3 regions of the Arthrobacter sp. Z1-15 genome follow, and region 1 is predicted to be linked to each of the others. Evidence: predicted binding sites of a transcription regulator. Region 1 holds the regulator's gene; each other region holds the start of a gene.

Region 1 (4,273 bases):
GACGCGGATTTGATCCTGCACGTGGTGGATGCCTCGCATCCGGACCCCGAGGGCCAGATCGCCGCTGTCCGCACCGTCCTCACGGATGTGGATGCCCGCAACATTCCGGAGATCATCGTCCTGAACAAGGCCGATGCCGCTGATCCGTTTGTCCTGGAACGGCTGCGCCAGAAGGAACGCCGCCACGTTGTGGTCTCCGCCCGGACCGGCCAGGGCGTCGACGAGCTGCTGCAGGCCATCTCCGAAGGCATTCCCCGCCCCGGCGTGGACCTGCACCTGCTGGTGCCCTACGACCGCGGTGAGATTGTCTCCCGGCTGCACAGCTCGGACACGGAAATCCTTTCCGTGGAACACGCCGAGGCAGGAACCCGCCTGCACGTGATGGTCCGCGAGGGCCTGGCAGCTGAACTGGAGCCCTTCGTCACCCATGAGTAAAGACACCACCGGCGAAGTCCTGGATCTGCTGGACACCGCCGTAGCCGGCATGGGCGGCCAAAACCGCCCGGGCCAGCACGAAATGGCCCGCCAGGTCACGCAGGCCATTCACGAGGGACAGCATCTGCTGGTTCAGGCGGGCACCGGAACCGGCAAGTCGCTGGCCTACCTGGTGCCGCTGATCCACCACGCGCTGGACAGCACCAAGCCCACGCTGGTCTCCACCGCCACGCTGGCGCTGCAGTCCCAGATTGTGGGCCGTGACCTGCCGCGCCTGCTCAAGACGCTCAAGCCCAAGCTGCCGCGCGAGGTCGACGTCGCGCTGCTCAAGGGCCGCAGCAACTACGTCTGCCTGCACAAGACCGGCGGGGGATTCCCGGAAGAGGAGGATCCCGCCGGTGCTCTGTTTACGCTCGGCGAAGACCGCGCCGTAGGCCATCCCGCACCCTCGCCCACCTCGGCGATGGGACGGGAAGTGGTGCGGCTGCGTGAATGGGCCGAGGAGACCGACACCGGAGACCGTGACGACCTTGTTCCGGGCGTGAGCGACAAAGCCTGGCGCCAGGTTTCAGTGACGTCCATGGAGTGCCTGGGCGCCCAGAAATGCCCGATGGCCGCCGAGTGCTTCAGTGAACGCGCCCGTGCCCAGGCTGCGGTGGCCGACGTCGTCATCACCAACCACGCGATGCTGGCCATCGCCGCGTTCGAGGGTCTGGCTGTGCTGCCGGACTATGACGTGGTGGTCATCGACGAGGCCCACGAGCTGCAGGACCGGGTGACCGGCGCCGTCACCGGCCAGCTCTCCGGAACCGTAATTTCCGCCGCTGTCACCGCGGCGCGCAAGCACACCTCCGCCAGCGTCGAAGAACTGGCCCAGGCCGGGCGCGCCTTCGACAAGTCCCTGGAAGGCATTCCGTCCGGGCTGCTGGCCAGCGGGCTGAACGAGGAACAGGAACAGGCGGTGGGCCGCGTCCGCGAGGCCTGCCGGGTGGCCCTGTCCGATTCCAAGCCGGAGCCCGGGGAAACGGCCGACGGCGGGCGCCAGACCGCCAGGTCCCGCCTCATGGCCGTGCTGGGCATCTGTGAGCGGCTCGTTTCCGCCCCCGATGCCGGTGAAGTGATCTGGGCGTCACGGCCCAGCTCCTTCTCGCCGTCGGGCGGCTACTCCCCGCCGGATGAGACCGCTCCGGCCACCCTGAACGTTGCGCCGCTGTCGGTGGCCGGGAGGCTGCGTGAAGGACTCTTTGACGGCCACACGGTGGTTTTGACCTCGGCAACCCTGGCCATCGGTTCCAAGTTCGGTCCGGTGGCCGGCGCGCTAGGGCTCCTGGGCCCCGGGGCACCCTCCTGGACGGGCACCGACGTCGGCAGCCCCTTCGACTATCCGCGCCAGGGCGTGCTGTACGTGGCCAAGGATCTGCCCAAGCCAGAACGGGGCACCTCCGAGGCGCAGCTGGACGAAATCGAGGCGCTGCTGAAAGCATCCAACGGCGGGGCGCTGGGACTGTTTTCTTCACGCCGGGCCGCCGAAGACGCGGCCGACGCAATGCGGACCCGGGTGGATTTTCCGATCCTGTGCCAGGGGGAGTCCTCGATGTCCTCGCTCGTCAAGCAGTTCTCCGAGGAGCCCGACACCTGCCTGTTCGGCACCATGTCGCTCTGGCAGGGCGTTGACGTGCCGGGAACCGCCTGCCGGCTGGTGCTCATTGACCGGATCCCGTTCCCGCGTCCGGACGACCCGCTCATGACGGCCCGCACCCGCGCGGTGGCCAAAGCCGGCGGGAACGGGTTCATGTCGGTGGCTGCGACGCATGCCGCAGTCCGGCTGGCGCAGGGGGCCGGGCGCCTGATCCGCGCCGCCGGAGACCGCGGAGTGGTGGCCATCCTGGACTCCCGGATGGCCACTGCCCGCTACGGCAGCTTCCTGCGGGCCGCTCTGCCGCCGTTCTGGTCCACAACGGACCGTTCCGTGGTCCTGTCGGTGCTGGGCCGCCTGGCCGAGCAGTCTGCGGCGCAGGAGAAGGTTCCCGGAGCCCGGAAGTAGAACAGAAGACAAACAGAAGGGCGGCCGGAAAGAATCCGGCCGCCCTTTTGTGTGCGTCGTCTGGCGTGTGTCGGGCTAGAGGGAGCGCATGACCGATACGACTTTGCCCATGATGACGGCGTGGTCGCCCACGATGGGCTCGTAGCGGGTGTTCTGCGGCAGCAGCCAGGTGTGGCCGTTGCGCTGGCGGAACGTTTTGACCGTGGCCTCGTCGTCCAGCAGGGCGGCTACGATGTCGCCGTTCTCGGCTGTGGGCTGGCGGCGTACCACCACCCAGTCACCGTCGCAGATGGCGGCGTCCACCATGGAATCACCCGAGACCCGGAGCATGAAGAGGTCACCGTGTCCCACGAGCTGGCGCGGCAGCGGCATGATGTCCTCAACCACTTGCTCGGCCAGGATGGGCCCGCCGGCAGCGATCCGGCCGACCAGGGGAACCATGGCAGTGTCCACGGAGGTGGAGAGCTCGGTGACCGTGGCCAGGCCCGCGGAGGCGCCCTCACCCTCGGCGGAGCGGCTGCCTGCACTGCCGGAGCCGCCTCCGGCCGGGAGCGCCGGCTCGGTGCGGCGTGGGCTGTCCGAAGGCTCTCCGTCGGCGCCGGGGGAAGCCGGCTGTCCGTCGCGCAGCATCAGCGGAATGAGGATTTCCATGGCGCGGGGGCGTTTGGGGTCGCGGCGGATGTAGCCGAGCTTCTCCAGCTGCATGAGCTGGTGGGTCACGCTGGACAGACTCGCCAGACCCACGGTGTCCCCGATTTCCCGCATGGTGGGCGGGTACCCGTTGGTGCTCACGGACCGCTGGATCATCTCAAGGACGGTTTTCTGCCGCGGAGTGAGGCCTTTCGCGCGCGCACGGGTGCCGGTCGCAGCTGGCTGATTGGTGCTGTCTTCGGAAGCAGTCCTGCGGGCCACGTGGGGTTCCCTTCGGGTCAGCTGGTCCGGGCGGTGCCGGAGCTGGTCGGGCGGATGTCTGGGCCGGAACGCTGTGCAAGCCGTGCCGGCGGGAATGTCAGAGGCAGCTGATTCAGTGGTCCTGTTCGAACCGTTCCGGGGCCCGCGCCCCGCACCGGCCCGGTGTAAACCGCCGAACCCTCTTCCTCTGGACTCAACGCTAGGCGAGGGGAGCGGCCTTTTCAAACATTTGTTCGAGCGAGTCTCGACTTTATTAGTAGATAGGTGCTAGAAATGAGTTCACAACCTTCGAACATAGTTTCGAAATCTTCACTCCGCACCGCTTTCACTTATTCGAATACAGCTTCGGGTCTGCCGTTGCTGCTCTCGAACCGGAAAGGTATTTCCATGCCAGCCCACGCATTATCCACACTGTCCCGGACCTCTGCCCCCTTCGCCCCGGCTCCGGCCCGGCCCGCAGCCGGGCCGGAAGCTGTTTCGCCCGCCGCAGCCTCCGGAGACCAGGCTCCGGCGGCCCGGCTCCGGCTCACGCGGCGGGGCCGGCTGGTGTTTATCGGCCTGCCGCTGATGCTCACGGCCGCTGCCGCGCTAACCGTGCTGGGCTTCTTCACCGCCCCGGCCGTCGCCTCGAACGGCGGGCCGGACGTCACGCGGACCCTTCAGGTGAGCGTCACTCCCGGTGACTCCCTCTGGGCCCTGGCCGAGGAATTCGCCCCGGAACGCGACCCCCGGGATGTGGTCGCCGACATCATGGAACTGAACAACCTGCCCACCGAGCGGGTGCCGGCCGGAGTGCAGCTGTTCATTCCGGTCCAGTCCTGAATCCCGGGTCCGTTCCAAGCACAACTCAGAACGTAACAACCCGCTGCTGCGACACGGGGA
Region 2 (4,273 bases), 1.3 Mb from region 1:
CAGCGGTGATCAGGACCAGGATCTCCGTCCGGGCCCTGGAACCATGACCTATACGGCACGACCCGGAACCGGCACCATCCTTTTCGCCGGTTCCGGAACCGGAGCCGGGCTTTCCACCGATGGTCCTGCCGGAGCTGGCCACCTCATCCCGCCTGCCGTCTTCGGCGGCGCCATTCCTGCCGCCCTTGCTGCCGTCGCGGCCACCGCAACTGCACTCATGCTCATGACCACCCAAAAGGTCCGCCACGATATCCGCCCGCAACTGATCCACGCTCCCCGTATCTCCGGCCGCCTGCTCACCCCGGGCCGCAACACTGAGCCGGTGATAAATCCCCTGCGCAGTCTCCGCCGGCAGCATCGCCGAAAACCACGACATACCGTCAGGCTCATGACGCACCCACACCGACCGCCGATCAAAAGCCGTCCGCTGCCGCTCAACAATCGTCTGCGGATACTGACTCTCCCTCAACCGCCGAGCCTTCACCCGGAACTGCGCCTTCGTCTGTCCCGCAGCCAAACCCAGCAGCTTCGCCTCAAACACGGGCACATCCGCCGGAGCAATCCCCACACACTGCTCCAAAACCGTCTCGGCATGCCCGTAACTGATCTCCCCGGCCTCCAGACTCCCCAACGTGGCAGTGTTGGCGGTGCACAGATCACCGGCCCGGCTCATCAACGCCGTTCCGGTACCGGTGGGAACCCCCAGAATCGTAGCCGCTTCCTCGGCTGCAAGACTGAAGGCCATCTCGGAATCCGGCCGGCCGGAAACGAACATGCTCTCGGACTCGTAAATGTTCTGCATCCGGGACAGGACCTTCGCCTGCTGCGCCTGAACCCACCGGCCCAGCACATTCAACCGCGACAACACGGCACCGGTTTCTTCCTCGTTCAGGCACTCCACGTTCCGAAGGGCCAGAGCCCCGGTAAACCCGTCCCGGCAACCAGGCCCGGACTGTTCAGCAGAGTCATCAGAAGCCTCCGGACCGGGCCCGGCAACAAAGACCGACAGGCTGCACGCTGCTGCCTGTCCGTTATTAGTGCCGGGACTAGTGCCGGGAATAGTGCCGGTTCCGGGGCCCGTCGAAGATCCGTTCTGATCCATGACCTCAGGATTTCACCCGCCACCGACATTTCCAGCTCTACAACAGACCAAAACAGGCCCAAACCGGCCCTATTGTTGACGGCCAAATACCCGTCTTTTCTGCGGAACTACTGATGCCGCATCAGTGCGAAACAAGCAGTCGGCAGCCTGCCGCAATGACCTGCTTTCCTGCCGCCCTTTCTGCCGCAATGACCTACATTGCGGTTTCGGAGACCAGATCGATATGGGCCTGCATGGCCTCTGCCGCGGCTTCCGGATCCGACGCGCGGATAGCGTCCGCGATGGCACGGTGCGACTCCAGCGAACGCTCCGGCCGGCCGGGCTGCCCCAGGGAAGCGAGCCGTGTTTCCCGAACGAGTTCGGAAATGAACGTCATCATCGACGCGAGAATGGATGAATGGGCCGCTGCGGCCACTGCCTGGTGAAAGAGTTCGTCGCCCTCGGTGCCCCGGCTGCCCTCGGCAATCTCAGCGGACATCACCTCTAGGGCGGCATCGACGGCAGCCAGGTCCTCCGGAGTCCTGCGCTCTGCTGCGAGCGCCGCCAGCTTCACTTCGAGGGTGCTGCGGGCTTCGACTATCTCCGGCATGCGGTCACGATGTTCACGCAATTCGCGCAATACGGACGCCACACTCGGCCGGTACACCAGGACGGCACCGGTCCCGTGCTGGACATCGATCACGCCGAGCACCTCCAGAGCCACCAGAGCCTGTGCCAGCGTGGCACGGGAGACTCCCATGCGCTCGGCAAGGTCCCTCTCGGCCGGAAGCAAATCGCCGGGCCCCAGTCCGGTCGAGGAGATAAAGCCCAGAAGCTGCTCCACCAGCCGCTCGTACAGCCGGGGCCGGGAGACCCGGACAAAACCTTTGCCGTCACCGCTGCCGGACATGGCAACCTCCCTCTAGCGTCCACCGGGCGTCCGCGCGGTCCGACATGAGTATAGCCAGCAATTGACAAAGAGACCCAGAGTCTAAGAGGCTAGTCCAGTGCCAGTGTGGCGTGCATCACTGCCACACTCCGCCGCCGGCACCGGGATGTGCCGGCACCTTCGACGACGTAGGGAACTTTAGATGTCCGCTCCAATCCTCTCCATCCTGATATTGGTGGCCATGTTCCTCCTGGCCACGGTGCTGCCCCTCAATATGGGGGCGCTTGCCTTTGTGGGGGCCTTCCTTCTGGGCTTTGTCTTTCTAGGCATGAGCACGGACGACATTCTCGCCAACTTCCCGGGCGGCCTGTTCCTGACGATTGTCGGCGTTACCTATCTCTTCGCCATAGCGCAGAACAACGGCACCATTGACCTGCTGGTCCGTGGAGCGGTCCGGATGGTCGGCAACCGGGTGGCACTGATTCCGTGGATCATGTTTGCCATCACGGCCATCATCACCGCCGTCGGCGCCCTGTCTCCCGCCGCCGTCGCAATCGTTGCCCCGATCGCCCTCGGCTTCGCTGCGAAGCACAAGATCAACCCGCTGATGATGGGCATGATGGTGATCCACGGCGCGCAGGCCGGCGGCTTCTCCCCCATTGCCGTATACGGGGTCACGGTCAACGGCATCATTGGCGAAACCGACCTGGAGTCCAGTCCTCTGGCCGTGTTCCTCGCCAGCCTGCTCTTCAACACGTTAATTGCCCTGATCCTGTTCTTTGTCCTGGGCGGCAGCAAACTGCGCAGCGGCACGGTGGGCGGCTTCGTGGAAGAGGTTGCCCAGGCCCGGATGAACCTCAGCTCCGCCGGCCGCACCGACGTCGCCTTCAAGGGATTCGGCTCCGACATCTACGGTCCGCGCGACCCCGCCGGAGACGGAATCCAGGCCACCAAGACCCGCAGCGAGCTCTTTCCGCAGATCGTCACGATCGCAGGCCTGATCGCCCTCGCCGTGATCGCCCTCGGTTTCAAGGTCGACGTCGGCTTCGTCTCCATCACCATCGCCATGATCCTGGCCCTGGTTTCGCCGCAGGCCCAGAAGGGTGCAATCAACAAGATCAGCTGGACCACGGTCCTGCTCATCTGCGGCATGCTCACCTTCGTGGGCGTGCTGCAGGAAGCGGGCACCGTGGAATATGTGTCCGACGCCGTGGTCGGCCTGGGCATGCCCCTGCTGGCCGCCCTGCTCATCTGCTACATCGGTGCCGTTGTCTCAGCCTTCGCCTCCTCCACTGCCATCCTTGCGGCGCTGATTCCGCTGGCCGTGCCCTTCCTCGCCTCGGGTGAGATCGGCGCCGTCGGACTCATCTGCGCACTGGCCGTGTCCTCCACAATCGTTGACGTGTCGCCGTTCTCGACCAACGGTGCACTGGTACTGGCGAATGCACCGGAAGGCATGGACAAGGACCGCTTCTACAAGCAGATTCTTGGCTACAGCGGAATCGTTGTTGTTGTCGGACCCCTGGTGGCCTGGTTGATCATGGTTGTCCCCGGCTGGCTCTAGGCCCCCGACCCTCCCGGCACCGCCAACACCGCACTACCGCTACAGAAAGAGACTCCCATGAGCACCACCACCACATCCACTTCCCGCGGACCGCTGGACGGATACCTCGTCGTCGACCTCAGCCGCGCCCTGGCCGGACCCCACGCCGGCATGATGCTCGCCGACCTCGGCGCACGCGTGATCAAGGTCGAGACCCCCGGCACGGGCGATGACACCCGCAGCTGGGGCCCGCCCTTTGTCGGCCCCGAGGACGACCAGCAGGCCACGTACTTCCTTTCCTGCAACCGGAACAAGGAATCCATCAGCCTGGATTTGAAGTCCGACGACGGCGTTGCGGTGCTCAGCGACCTGGTCCGGCGGGCGGATGTCCTGGTGGAGAATTTCCGGCCCGGAGTCCTGGACCGGCTCGGCTTTTCCCCGGAGCAGCTGCATGAGCTCAACCCCCGGCTTGTCATCCTGTCCATCAGCGGGTTCGGCCACGACGGCCCGGAGGCCACCCGCAGCGGCTACGACCAGATTGTCCAGGGCGAAGCCGGACTGATGTCACTGACCGGTTCCGGCCCCGAAGACCCGCAGCGCGTGGGTGTCCCCATTGCCGACCTGCTTTCCGGAATGTACGGCGCGTTCGGCCTGCTCGCGGCACTGCTCGAACGCGAACGCACCGGCAGGGGCCAGGTCGTCCGCACCTCGCTGCTCGCCGCCGTCGTCGGTGTCCATGCCTTTCAGGGAACGCGCCACA
Region 3 (4,273 bases), 680 kb from region 1:
ACCGGGCGGGTACAGCACGTTCCGCCAATGGTTGTAGCTCCAGCCGGAGGTGCCGATGTGCAGTGCCATGTCCCCAGCCTGCCACGGAAGGATGGCTGTGCGCTTATTCGAAGTGCCGGTGCAAAGGAAGTGGCGGCGTGCCTATTCGAGGTGCCGGTGTAACGGAAGTGGCGGCGTGCCTTACTCGAAACGGGAGGGATCTCCAGTGCCATGCCGGACCACTTCCGGCTCTCCGCTGGAGAAGTCGACGACGGTGGTGAGGTCCGGCGGGCAGAACCCGGCATCCAGAACGGCGTCTACCTGGTGGTCCAGGCGTTCCTTGATCTCCCAGCCTTCGGTCAGGGGATCCTCTTCGCCGGGCAGCAGCAGGGTGCTGGATATCATCGGCTCTCCCAGTTCTTCCAGCAGTGCCTGCACAACTTTGTTATCCGGGATACGGACGCCTACGGTCTTCTTTTTGGGCTGAGACAACCAGCGCGGCACCTCCTTCACTGCGGGCAGGATGAAGGTGTAGCTGCCCGGGGTAACGGCCTTGATGCTGCGGAAGGTGTCGTTGTCCATCTTTACGAATTGACCGAGCTGCGCGAAGTCCCTGCACATAAGCGTGAAGTGGTGTTTGTCGTCCAGCTGGCGGATCGAGCGGATCCGGTCCAAAGCATCCTTGTTGCTGAGCTGCGCTCCGAGGGCGTAACAGGAGTCCGTCGGGTAGGCGATCAATCCGCCTGACCGCAGGATTGCAACAATCTGACCTATGCTGCGCTGCTGGGGGTTCTCCGGGTGGATGTCAAAGTATCGTGCCATGCCCTGAGCTTACCGCTGATGGCGGAGGGTCCTGCGGCTGAGAGGCTGAAGCCGTTCCTACGCTGATCAGAAGGGCTGGCTGTTCCCACCACTGTTCAAAAGGGCTGGCTGTTCCCACCACTGATCAGAAGGGCTGGCTGTTCCCACCACTGATCAGAAGGGCTGGCTGTTGAACTGAGAACTCATTCCACAGCTCTCAGTTCTGCCGCACGCAGTTCCGCCGCTCTGCTCGTGTCGCAGCCAGCCAGCACGCATGCCAGTCTCAAAGCGCCGCCCGTCCGGCAGCCCCGCTAGAAGGGCGGCGGGTCATCCCCATAATCATCTGGGTCTAGTTCAACTCTTCCAACCTCACTGCCCTCCGCAGCAGTCGTGGCCGTGTCTCTGGCCGTAGACAAGGCCGTAGTCGCAGATACGGCCGAAGTCGCAGACGTGGCTGTGCTGTCCGACGTGGCTGTGGTCGCAGATGTATCCAGGGCGAGGTCTGGTTTGGTGCGGTACTTTCGTCCTCCAGGTGAGGTCCACTCAATAATTCCGGGACTGGGCTGGCAGGCTTTCCAGAATCCTTTGGTTTTGAACATGTGGTGCCGCCGGCATAAATGCTCCAGATTGTCGTGATCGGTGGGACCGCCCTGCGCCCAGGGTTTGGTGTGGTCGATCTCGGAGATCACCGCATTGGTCCGGCAGCCCGGGAACCGGCACGTCCCGTCCCGGACCCGCAGCAACTGCTTCAACCCGTCCGGTACTTTCCGCCGCTTACCCACCCGCAGGATCTCCTCAGTCTCCGGGTCCCGCTCCGCCGGCGTCCACTTCGCTGCTTCGCGGGCCATCCGCCGGGCTCTTTCGGGGCTGATCGGCCCATACCCGACCAGTTCCGCGGGCTGGTCATCGGCTCCCAAGAGAGTTTCAGCAGTGATCACCACCAGAATCTCAGTCCGGGCACTAGAACCATGACCTATACGGCACGACCCGGAACCGGCACCATCCTTTTCGCCGGTTCCGGTTCCGGAGCCGGGCTTTCCACCGATGGTCCTGCCGGAGTTGGCCACCTCATCCCGCCTGCCGTCTTCGGCGGCGCCATTCCTGCCGCCCTTGCTGCCGTCGCGGCCACCGCAACTGCACTCATGCTCATGCTCATGCTCATGACCGCCCAAAAGGTCCGCCACGATATCCGCCCGCAACTGATCCACGCTCCGCGTATCTCCGGCCGCCTGCTCACCCCGGGCCGCAACACTGAGCCGGTGATAAATCCCCTGCGCAGTCTCCGCCGGCAGCATCGCCGAAAACCACGACATACCGTCAGGCTCATGACGCACCCATACCGACCGCCGATCAAAAGCCGTCCGCTGCCGCTCAACAATCGTCTGCGGATACTGACTCTCCCTCAACCGCCGAGCCTTCACCCGGAACTGCGCCTTCGTCTGTCCCGCAGCCAAACCCAGCAGCTTCGCCTCAAACACGGGCACATCCGCCGGAGCAATCCCCACACACTGCTCCAGAACCGTCTCGGCATGCCCGTAACTGATATCCCCGGCCTCCAGACTCCCCAACGTGGCAGTGTTGGCGCTGCACAAATCACCGGCCCGGCTCATCAACGCCGTTCCGGTACCGGTGGGAACCCCCAGAATCGTAGCCGCTTCCTCGGCTGCCAGACTGAAGGCCATCTCGGAATCCGGCCGGCCCGAAACGAACATGCTCTCGGACTCGTAAATGTTCTGCATCCGGGACAAAACCTTCGCCTGCTGCGCCTGAACCCACCGGCCCAGCACATTCAACCGCGACAACACGGCACCGGTTTCTTCCTCGTTCAGGCACTCCACGTTCCGGAGGGCCAAAGCTCCGGTAAACCCGTCCCGGTAAGCGGACCCCGACGGTTCAAAAGCGCCACCGGGAGCAACAAAACCACTGGGGGAATGGGCTACTGCGGCAACAGCCGGATCAGTTTCACCGGCCGGCTCAGAAGCCTCCGGACCGGGCCCGGCAACAAAGACCGACAGGCTGCACGCTGCTGCCTGTCCGTTATTAGTGCCGGGACTAGTGCCGGTTCCGGGGCCCGTCGAAGATCCGTTCTGATCCATGACCTCAGGATTTCACCCGCCACCGACATTTCCAGCTCTAAAACAGACCAAAACAGGCCCAAACCGGCCCTATTGTTGACGGCCAAATACCCGTCTTTTGCCAGTGGCTACCTAGTCACCCAAGTCGCCGGTGGCCACTAGTCCAAGCCTGCACAGTCGTGGGCTCAACGACCTCGGGAACCGACACCCCGTCAGCCACTCGGCGTCGCCCGCGCCCCGGCTGTTTCTGCCGCGCAACAGCAAGACGCGGACGACAACGGCAGCCGCATCCGCTGCGGCGTCGTGAACAGCACCTCGGGGGTGCACTGCCCAACCCGCACAGCGCTTCCCCCAGAGGCACAACCGCTCTAGTAGAGCTTGATGGTGCCGCCGTCGGCCATCAGTGTCTGGCCCGTCAGGTAGCGGGATTCATCGCTGGCAAGGAATGCCACGATCGGCGCGATGTCCGTCTCCGGATCGCCCAGGCGGCCCAGCGGGACGCCGTCGACCACTTCCTGGTACTGCTCCGGGTAAGCCTTGCTCCACTCCACAATTCCCGGAGTCAGCGCGACCGGACTGACGACGTTGGCGCGGATGCCGTCCGCTGCCCACTCGTTTGCCGCCGTACGGGTGATCGCACGGATGGCTTCCTTGGCTGCGGCATAGGCCACTTGGTTTGGCAGGCCCTTGATGCCGGCGCCGGAACCGAAGTTGATGATGCTGCCGCGGGTCTTTTTCAGTTCCGGATGGGCCGCCTGCATCAGGTAGAGGGTGGCCAGCGTTCCGGTGCCGAAGGACAGGTTCCAGATCTCCGGCGTCGTTTCCAGAATCGGTGCCTGCTTGGAGGCGTGCGCGTTGTTGACGAGGATATCCAACTGGCCGAAGCGTGCCACCGTCTCGGCGACAATTTCGGCAGCGCTTTCAGGCAGGGAGATGTCCTTGCAGATGAAAATCAGTTCGCCCAGGCTGCCCAGGTCGGCCACGAGCTTCTCGCCCTGCTCCTGGCTAATGTCGACGACGGCAACCTTGGCGCCCTCGGACAGGAAGTGCCGGACAATACCCTGGCCAATACCGCCGGCGCCGCCGGTGACAATGGCTGTCTTGTTGCTCAGTTTCACTGTTGTTCCTTCTCTAAGCCGGAGTGCTTTTCCTGCCGCATCCGGATGCTTGATGTGATTCGTGCTTCCACGCCGAGGAGAAAACTGCCCACGGCAAAGTCCAGGGACTTCCGTGAGGCGTCGTAGGTAATCCCTCGTCCGCGGAACTTGGCGGTAAGGGAACCGTGAGGGGCACCGTCACCGGATTCCAGGGGTACGACGGCGTTGGGCCGGGTGGGGCGGTGCCGTCCCGGTCCGGGATTCGCGGCCAGGGCCAGAACTGCAGTCCCGATCACAACACCCGAAAGTCCTACGACACAG

What was found. The regulator LexA, encoded in region 1, represses DNA repair genes until DNA is damaged. The targets are predictions, from matches to a motif close to TCGAACANNTGTTCGA.
Region 2: M1D40_RS11720 (HNH endonuclease signature motif containing protein) is a predicted target of LexA. The motif match lies at 1,081-1,096, and genes of this name have one in related genera.
Region 3: M1D40_RS08995 (HNH endonuclease signature motif containing protein) is a predicted target of LexA. The motif match lies at 2,855-2,870, and genes of this name have one in related genera.

What each region holds. Positions count from the first base shown of each region.
Region 1 is NZ_CP096454.1:1,269,811-1,274,083, forward strand. It holds gene hflX (GTPase HflX) at 1-435, shown strand, start outside; gene M1D40_RS05840 (ATP-dependent DNA helicase) at 428-2,479, shown strand; gene lexA (transcriptional repressor LexA) at 2,555-3,391, opposite strand; gene M1D40_RS05850 (LysM peptidoglycan-binding domain-containing protein) at 3,779-4,213, shown strand.
Region 2 is NZ_CP096454.1:2,566,002-2,570,274, forward strand. It holds gene M1D40_RS11720 (HNH endonuclease signature motif containing protein) at 1-901, opposite strand, end outside; gene M1D40_RS11725 (FadR/GntR family transcriptional regulator) at 1,296-1,991, opposite strand; gene M1D40_RS11730 (SLC13 family permease) at 2,173-3,534, shown strand; gene M1D40_RS11735 (CaiB/BaiF CoA transferase family protein) at 3,592-4,273, shown strand, end outside.
Region 3 is NZ_CP096454.1:1,950,307-1,954,579, forward strand. It holds gene M1D40_RS08985 (DUF72 domain-containing protein) at 1-69, opposite strand, end outside; gene M1D40_RS08990 (L-threonylcarbamoyladenylate synthase) at 181-801, opposite strand; gene M1D40_RS08995 (HNH endonuclease signature motif containing protein) at 1,092-2,633, opposite strand; gene M1D40_RS09000 (SDR family NAD(P)-dependent oxidoreductase) at 3,224-3,973, opposite strand; gene M1D40_RS09005 (TetR/AcrR family transcriptional regulator) at 3,970-4,273, opposite strand, start outside.